3 regions of the Cellvibrio sp. PSBB023 genome follow, and region 2 is predicted to be linked to each of the others. Evidence: predicted binding sites of a transcription regulator. Region 2 holds the regulator's gene; each other region holds the start of a gene.
The links. Region 2 encodes sigma-54, which starts transcription at its own class of promoters, with help from an activator protein. Its sites were predicted from a motif close to TGGCACANNNNTTGCNNT; they were not measured.

Region 1 (3,151 bases), 1.3 Mb from region 2:
GAGGAAATGTGTGACCAACAGGGGGATATCCTCCAGGCGCTCGCGCAGTGGTACCGAGCGGATGGGGAATACATTCAAGCGGAAGTAGAGATCCTCGCGAAAGGTGCCATTTTCCACCCCTTGTTTCAGGTCGCGATTGGTTGCGGTGATTACGCGTACATCAACCTTGCGGGTAATGGATTCACCCACACGCTCAAACTCGCCATCCTGTAATACCCGCAGTAATTTTCCCTGCAATGCCAGCGGTAGCTCGCTCACTTCATCGAGAAACAAGGTGCCGCCATCGGCGACTTCAAAGCGGCCCATACGCGCGCAGACGGCGCCGGAAAAGGCGCCGCGCACATGGCCAAAAAACTCGCTTTCAAATAATTCTGGCGGAATCGCGGCGCAATTTACTCGAATTAAAGGGCGTTGGTTGCGATCACTGACGCGATGGATAGCGCGGGCGATTAGTTCTTTACCAGTGCCCGACTCGCCGGTCACTAATACAGTGGCCACCGTTGGGGCAACCAATTGGATTTGGTAGTTGATTTGCTGCACGGCAGGGCTAGTGCCCACAATAGCCTGTGAGCTAAAGGTATCGCTGATTTCCTGTTGCAGATAAGCATTTTCAAGTTCCAGCTTGTGTTTGAGCTGCTCCACTTGTTCCAGTGCCAAACGCAGCGCTTCCATGGTGGCATGTAGTTTGGTTTGCGCAGTTTTGCGCTCCGAGACATCGCGAAAAATAACCACTGCACCCACGCGTTTGCCCTGATCAAAGATCGGTGTACTGGTGTATTCCACCGGTACCGGGTGACCGTCGCGCCGCCAAAATACTTCATCCTCCACGCGTCGCACACTGCCATCGCGAAACGCGGCGAAAATAGGGCAATCTTGTGCACAGTAGTCGGTGCCGTCGTTGTGGCTGTGGTGAATCGCAAGGTGGATGTTGTTGCCAATCAATTCTTCGGCTTTCCAGCCCAGGATTCGCTCTGCAGCGGGGTTGACGAAGGTGGCGCGGCCTTCGGCATCCACGCCGTAGATGCCTTCACCGGCGGCACTCAGGATCAATTGGTTCTGCTGTTCAAATTGTTGAAAGACCGGCGGTATAGCTGGTAATTGGGTCATGTCATTCACTGGAATTTGCTCCCTATGCGTGGCTTAACCAATCACAACGAAAAATCGTGCCAAGTCCAACGATACTTCGTTGTCCACGACATATCGTTGTGTATTTACTAGTGCACAAGAATATTAAGTCCTTATAAATCAATCAGTTGAAAATAATAATCTGGAGTGGCACAGCTATCGCAATAGGTAATTGGTCGTTAGTAACAGGCAAGCTATGACGTTTGTGGCGCTGATAGGGGCGCTTCAAAACCATGCAGCTTCGCCCGTAAATGCACCGTCTTATTGTTCAATCACCCTGAGGATAGCCCTATGAAAAAGCACGATGTTGTAGAAGCCATTGTGATCGCCAAGCAAAAAATGAATCTCACCTGGGAGGGAATTGCAGCCAGTATCGGCATGTCGCCAGTCTGGACGACATCTGTCTGCCTTGGCATGAACAGCGCGCCGGCAGATAAAGCAGAAGCCCTGTGCAAGCTGATGGATTTACCCGAGGCCGCCAAGCTTGCGCTTATGCAATGCCCGAGCAAAAGTTGGGAACATAGCATTCCGCAAGATCCCTTGATTTATCGCCTCTATGAAATGATTGGTGTGTACGGCCCAACCATTAAAGAAATTATTCACGAAAAATTTGGCGACGGCATTATGAGTGCGATCGATTTTTCTATGGATATTGGCAAAGAGGAAAATCCAAAAGGCGATCGCGTTATTATCCATCTCAACGGTAAATTCTTGCCTTACAAAGCTTGGTAGTGGATGTGATGTTTTACGCACCACAAGCACAGGAGGTGACTTGTGGTGACGGCTGTAAACAACATTCAGGAAAGTCTTGCCAGCAGTGAGGTAAGTACAAGACCTTACGCGATTGATCTCAGCAAGCCGCAAGTTGGATGTGATTAGGTCCGTTTTGTTATTCAAATAAAGTTGTTATAGCCAGGATAAAAATCATCCTGCCGGCAAGGGTAATGTTCCATCTACCAAAAAAGTGTCGAGGCTAAATCGAATGACTTCTGCTCTGTCCCGTTGTTTAAACGCAACTTCATTGGCACTGACTTCACACAGCCAGGCCGTCATTTCTTTTGGACGTTTTTGTGTAAAAGCTGAAGGTGTAAATAAGCCAATACAGGTGCCTTGTTGTGGGTCGCGCGCAGAAGGGTATTCAAAGACAGCTACATTTGCAGTACGCATTGCTGTGCCCAACTGTTGGGTTGCGGCATAGTTTTGTGGATGAGTGAGTGTGTTCAGAAATTGATTAAAGGGTGCAGAGTGCAATTGAATGGCGTGATTCGATTGGTAATCTGCACTAAATAGTGTGTGCTCGGTGCGGATGGTATTTTTGATTGGGCTGGCATCGATCGAGTACCAGAAGACAAATCGATAGTAAGCCGATTCGGCTAGCGTGGTGTGTGTATTGCTGCCACCGTAAAAAATGCCCGGTTCATGGATGCGGCCGAAACGGGAACCCCATTTCAGTGGTGGGTAGCGAAAAGGGGTTTTTAATAAGTAGTGAAAACCTTCAGTGGTAAATGGATGGGTCGGCTTGGTTATTTCAAGCATCTCTTCAAGCAGTGCTTGTTCTTCCAGGGTATCCACATAACCCAGGGTAGCAATTTGTTCCTGGCTCTCAACTAAACGGTAAACTGTGCCCGCAAGGGGTTTAATCTGCTGCGTTCCCTTGCAGTCCTCCCATATCATCAAACTTTACCCCGGATAGCATCCACAAATTGCATAACCTGTATCAACCCCTGGATGCTCTCCATTTGTTTGGCGGGAATGCCGCCAGTCACTTTATTGGGGTTGTGCATAAAGTGTTTGATCCAGTCTTTATCGCCCCCGGTCAACGCAAAAAGCGCGCGGGCGATACGGATCACGAGCAGCGCCAGTTCGCCCTGCTTGGATTTAGGGTCGAGTGCCGGGTTTTGTTTAAGGCGGCTCACAGCCGTGCGGTGGATTCCCAATACAGCGGCCAACTCAGCTTGTTTTAACCCGAGCTGGTCGGCGGCATTCAATACCGCTTTGGCGAGTACCGATGCTGGATCCGGGCTGG
Region 2 (3,151 bases):
GCCCCCACATAGATTACGATTTAGTGAAAGAAGTCATGAAGGCAGAAGGCGGCAGCATTAAAGGTGAAGGGCAGCGAATTGAAATTGTTATCCCCCCAAAAACTGCCAGACCAGCAGAGCCACAAGCTTCCTCATCCACTGCCACCGATAACTGATTCCTATGCCTAGTTTGCACGCACGCCACCTCGCCAAAAGCTACAAAAAACGCAAAGTCGTTATCGATGTATCAATCACCGTAGAAAGCGGTCACATTGTTGGCTTACTGGGCCCTAACGGCGCCGGAAAAACCACCTGCTTTTATATGATTGCCGGTCTGGTACCAGCGGACAATGGCAGCGTACTGATTGATGATCGCGATATTACCCAACTCCCCATCCATGGCCGCGCCCGCGCCGGAATTGGTTATTTGCCGCAGGAAGCTTCTATTTTTCGCAAACTCACCGTCGCCGATAACATTATGGCGATCCTCGAGACCCGCAAAGACCTGAGCCGCGAAACACGCCTTGAAAAACTGGAGGCACTACTCAATGAGTTTCATATCACCCACATTCGCGATAGCTTGGGCATGGCCCTCTCTGGCGGTGAACGCCGTCGCGTAGAAATTGCGCGCGCGCTGGCAACTGACCCCAAGTTCATCCTGCTTGATGAACCCTTCGCCGGGGTAGACCCCATTTCCGTAAATGACATCAAAGAGATTGTCCGACACCTCAAAGACCGCGGCATCGGCGTATTGATTACGGATCACAATGTGCGTGAAACCCTGGATATCTGCGAAACCGCCTACATAGTCAGCGAAGGTCATATTATTGCGGAGGGCGATGCTGATACTGTCCTCAGCAATAGCAAAGTCCGCGAGGTTTACCTGGGCGAACACTTCCGGCTGTGATGAAATCCCACCAACAAACAGCTTGACATTTAAGTTTCTTTATACTCTAGGCATAAAGCTTGCTTACAGATGTTGCTTGCGGCGCAAACCCTGACTAAACTCCACCTAACAGATGTTTTCCATCCCGCGTTATAAGGGTTTGTTGCTACAACAATGAAACAATCTCTCCAGCTTAAACTCGGCCAACAGCTGACAATGACCCCCCAATTGCAACAGGCAATTCGCCTTCTGCAACTGTCCACACTGGATCTACAACAGGAGATTCAGGAAGCCCTCGAATCCAACCCGATGCTTGAAGTTGAAGAGAGCTTTGACTCATCAGCCAGCAGCACCGATTACGAAGGCAGCGAACAAGACAAGATTGACTACACCCGCCAACAGGAAATTGCCGCTGAATCCGGCACCGACAATAGCGCGGACTTTAGCGCAAGCGATAACTTCTCCTCAGCGACCAGCGACAACTTCAACGAGCCCGGCTATAGCGAAACCGAAAGCTTTGGTGACAGCGAAGGCTTTACTGATGGGGAATCCTTTGGCGATAACGATGTCTATGGTGAAGGTGAGAGTTTTAGTGCCGACAGCGGCGACTGGAGCGATTCAATCCCCAGCGACCTGCCTGTAGACACCAGTTGGGACGATGTTTACCAAACCTCATCCACCGGAAATTCCAGCAATTACGACAACGAAGACAGTGACTTTGAAAGCCGTCGCGCAGTAACCGATTCACTCTACGATCACCTGATGTGGCAACTCAACCTGACACCCATGTCTGATCGCGACCGGGTTCTGGCTATGGCGATCATCGACGCAGTTGAGCCCAGCGGCATGCTTTCCATCACCCTTGAAGAAATATTTGAAGGCATGCGCGGTGATTTTGAAGAGCTGGAGCTGGATGAAGTTGAGGCCGTTCAACACCGCTTACAGCAGTTTGATCCCTGTGGCGTTTGCAGCCAGAATCTCTCGGAATGTTTATTGGTGCAACTGCAGCAATTCGACCCGAAAACACCTTTTTTGGATTCAGCAAAGCTGATCGCCAAACAGTATTTGCCCTTGCTGGGAAGCCGCGACTACCGTCAATTAATGCGGCGTACCAAATTGAAAGAGGCGGAATTAAGTCAGGCAATCGCTCTTATTCAAAGCCTGAACCCGCGCCCGGGCGATATTATCGCCAGTGGTGATACCGAATATGTAGTACCGGATGTATTTGTAGAAAAACGCGATGGCCGCTGGATTGTTGAACTGAACCCGGAGATAGCACCACGCCTGCGGATCAATTCCAACTACGCTTCCATGGTGAAGCGTGCCGATTCAAGTAGCGATAACACGTTTCTCAAAGATAACCTGCAAGAAGCCCGCTGGTTCCTGAAAAGTTTGCAGAGCCGCAATGAAACCCTACTCAAAGTAGCAAGCTGTATTGTGGAAAAACAACGTGGCTTTCTTGATTACGGCCCCGAGGCGATGAAACCACTGGTGCTGCACGATATTGCAGAAATTGTAGAGATGCACGAATCCACTATCTCGCGCGTGACTACCCAGAAATACATGCATACCCCACAGGGAATCTTCGAGCTGAAGTATTTTTTCTCCAGCCACGTGAGTACTGACAGTGGTGGCGAATGTTCCTCAACGGCAATTCGCGCCATCATCAAAAAATTGGTGAGCGCCGAGAACCCCAAAAAACCGTTGAGTGACAGCAAGATTACCGACCTGCTCGCCGAGCAGGGAATACAAGTAGCTCGTCGGACCATTGCGAAATATCGCGAATCGCTGAATATTCCGCCCTCCAACGAGCGTAAAACAATTTAATTCCTAGCCCTATAAATACGAAATTCGGAAGAAAAATCATGGATGAGCTGTTGGGTTGTGGTAACCACAACCATTTTGTTTCTATCGAGAGGAAGTATCTATGCAAATAAATATCAGTGGTCATCATCTGGAAGTTACCGATTCGCTAAGAGACTATGTCAGTAGCAAAATCGAGCGCTTAAGCCACCACCACGATCGCATTACCAGTACGCATGTCATCCTCTCTGTCGATAAATTAATTCAAAAAGCAGAAGCCACTATTCATGTCAGCGGTAAAGATTTATTTGCCGATGCTACCCATGAGGACTTGTATGCTGCGATTGATTCTCTGGCCGATAAATTGGATCGCCAACTGATTAAACACAAAGAGAAGATGCGCAGCCATCGTTAACCCACGCTATGCAGCGGCCCCAGTGGCCCGCTGCATTCAACATTGTGAGATTCCTGGTAATCACCCTA
Region 3 (3,151 bases), 1.1 Mb from region 2:
GCTAACTGGGAAACGGCCAAACTCAAAAATCGTATGTCGCTACTGGCGCTCAACTCCGGGCAAGCACTGATTATCGCCCTGGCAATTACCGCCATGATGTGGATGGCCGCGCAAAGTGTGTTGAATAAAGAAATGACCCTGGGCGATTTGGCGATGATCAATGCCTACATGATCCAACTGTTTATTCCGCTCAACTTTCTCGGGTTTGTCTACCGCGAAATTCGTCGCTCGCTGACGGATTTGGAAAATATGCTGGCGTTGCTAAAACGTGACGCGAGTATTCAGGATGCCGGGGATGCCCAACCACTCGCTATTGCGCGCGGCGATATTCACTGGCGCGATGTGGGTTTTGGTTATCACCCCGAGCGTCCGATAGTGCAGCAATTTAATTTGCATATTCCCGCGGGCAGCAAAGTGGCGATTGTGGGCTCTTCGGGCGCCGGTAAGAGTACGCTCGCGCGTTTGTTGTATCGCTTTTACGATATTCAATCCGGCAGTATTGAAATTGACGGGCAGGATATTCGCCGCGTGACGCTCGACAGTTTGCGCCGTGCCATCGCCATAGTGCCGCAAGACACGGTGTTATTTAATACCAGCATTCGCGCCAATATCGCCTACGGCAATCCGCAGGCCAGCGATGAACAAATTACACGGGCGATAAAAATGGCGCACCTGGAACATTTCATCAGCAGTTTGCCGCAGGGCGATCAAACCCTGGTGGGCGAGCGCGGTTTAAAAGTATCCGGCGGCGAAAAACAACGCATCGCCATTGCGCGAGTATTATTAAAAGGCGCGCCCATTTTAATTTTTGACGAGGCCACCAGCGCACTGGATTCGCAATCTGAAAGCGCTATTCTGGAAGCCATGCGCGAAGTAGCAACAGGGCATACTACCTTGGTGATTGCGCACCGATTATCCACCATTGTGGATGCCGACCAAATTGTGGTGATGGATAAAGGCTGCGTTATTGAGCAGGGCACCCACAGCCAATTATTGGAATTGCATGGCCGCTACGCACAAATGTGGGCCTTGCAGCAACAAGACGAAAAATAATAGCGATGAGGCCGTACTGCGGTCGCAAAAAAGATCCAAAGCGGTGCGCATTATTCAGTCAGTGCACCAAGCCTATACCGCTGTGTATCCGGGTGTGTGCACTGGCTGTCGTGCACAGCGCATGGAATAACCGCCCATGAGCCGTTGCCGTTAATTCTGCCTTGGCACAGCTTTCGCTATAACTAGTGCAATAAGCGCCATAGCGCGGGAGTAGTGGAGGGCAAATCTGGAGCGCCCGGCAGCTTGCACAAGGCTGCAATTCTTGGTCATCAGGGCGTGATGTATGTCGACCTCGTTGCAATTCGATTACGGTAAATACCGTGGCATTTTAATTTCCGTTGCATTGTTTTTATTGCTGGATGCTTCGGTATTGCTGCTGAATTTTTATATCTCATTTGAAATTGCCGGCGATGCGGTAGGGGTGAACCTTGCTGGTCGCCAGCGCATGTTGTCGCAGCGCATGGCAAAAACCTTGTTTGTATTGGACAGTTCACGCACCGATCCTGCCGCCTTCAACGCCGCCTACGATGAATTGTTGCTGAGCAAAACCCTGTTCGATGACACATTGCAAGCGTTTATTCAGGGTGGCCCCGTGCGCGGCGCCGGCAATGCAACAGTCATTCTGGATGCGGTGATGAATCGCGCCGGGCGCGATGCGCTACACAACACTTCACAATTATGGCGTCCCTACAAAAATGCCGTGGATCAATTAATTGCCAGTGCCGCGACCAAGAAGCCGGACGGCGAGTTAACGCCCGAGGTGGAAAACGCGTTGGCGGCCGCTGTGGCCATGGCGCGTTTGCATAACTTGCCGATTCTGGACTCCATGAATGACCTCACCCTCAGCTTGGAGGAAGTGGCCGCCTCCAAGGCAAAACGCTTGCGGTTAATCCAAACCATCGGCATCAGTTTGGCCATTGTGAATTTTTTGTTTATTTTGTTGCACTTTGTTCGTCAGTTACGCGACAGCGATGTGGTTATCGAAAAAGCGCGACGGGAAACCACAGAGATTTTGGACACAGTGAATGAAGGCCTGTTTCTGATTGATCACCAACTGATAATTGGTGAACAATACTCTGCCAAATTACCTCATATTCTTGGCATGTCAGCCGTTGCTGGTAAATCCTTTCACGCGTTGCTTGAATCCATTATCAATCCTGCTATCGCCTCATCTGTTGCTCCCTCTAGTGTTCTCTCTACTGTGCCATCCCTTGATCTATCCCTGGCTGAAACAGCTCGCCAGTATGTTGAGCTGTTGTTTGATCCAGCGATTAAAGAAAAATTGATTGGCGATTTGAACCCGCTCAACAAGGTGGCTGTGAATAGCGTGCAGGCCAATGGCGACCTGTGTGAAAAATATCTGCAATTTACCTTTGCGCGCGTCTATCAGGAACGCGCTATTTCCCATGTGTTAGTGACGGTGCAGGATATTTCTGCGCAAGTCACTCTGGCGCAGGCGCTGCGCGACAGTCGTCAACATAACGATGCGCAATTGCAGATGCTCACCAGCTTGCTGCACACTCACCCGCAACTGCTGAACGAATTTATCAACAACAGCTTTCAGTGTTTTACGCGCATTCATGGCATTTTGCAGCAGCCAACCAAAACGACACAGGCTGTGCGCGATAAAGCCGTCGCTATTTTTCGTGAGCTTCATCATTTCAAAGGTGAAGCTGCATCGCTCAAATTGGATTTTTTTGAAAACGCCGCCCATCGCATGGAAGACAGCCTCGCACAGTTGCGCAACAAACAGGATTTGACCGGCCATGATTATGCGACGCTGGCGGAACAGTTGGATAAGCTGATCAATGACACACGGCAAGTGCAGCAACTCACTGCGCGGCTCGGGCAATTTACACTGGTGTCTGCGCAGGCACCGCGCTCGTTGAATAACCAACATATCACCGGCAGCCGTCGCAACGATGGTTGGGATCACCTGCATGATTTTGTACAACATATCGCGCTGCGCAATGGTAAGCGGGTGCAATTGGTGGTGAGCGGCTTGAGCGAGATTGCGCTGGCAGCAGATTACGCGCAACAACTCAAAGAGATATGCATTCAATTATTGCGCAATGCCGTTGTGCACGGCATAGAAACA

Region 1: the regulator sigma-54 is predicted to act here: its motif matches at 1,274-1,291, upstream of cynS (cyanase).
Region 3: the regulator sigma-54 is predicted to act here: its motif matches at 1,216-1,233, upstream of B0D95_RS13850 (type IV pili methyl-accepting chemotaxis transducer N-terminal domain-containing protein).

What each region holds. Positions count from the first base shown of each region.
Region 1 is NZ_CP019799.1:3,447,528-3,450,678, forward strand. Features, by position in the region: gene B0D95_RS14920 (sigma-54-dependent Fis family transcriptional regulator) at 1-1,107, opposite strand, end outside; gene cynS (cyanase) at 1,417-1,857, shown strand; gene B0D95_RS14930 (RES family NAD+ phosphorylase) at 2,050-2,799, opposite strand; gene B0D95_RS14935 (XRE family transcriptional regulator) at 2,799-3,151, opposite strand, start outside.
Region 2 is NZ_CP019799.1:2,115,484-2,118,634, forward strand. Features, by position in the region: gene lptA (lipopolysaccharide transport periplasmic protein LptA) at 1-155, shown strand, start outside; gene lptB (LPS export ABC transporter ATP-binding protein) at 161-886, shown strand; gene B0D95_RS09390 (RNA polymerase factor sigma-54) at 1,040-2,692, shown strand; gene hpf (ribosome hibernation-promoting factor, HPF/YfiA family) at 2,793-3,083, shown strand.
Region 3 is NZ_CP019799.1:3,181,247-3,184,397, reverse strand. Features, by position in the region: gene B0D95_RS13855 (ABC transporter ATP-binding protein/permease) at 1-1,053, shown strand, start outside; gene B0D95_RS13850 (type IV pili methyl-accepting chemotaxis transducer N-terminal domain-containing protein) at 1,337-3,151, shown strand, end outside.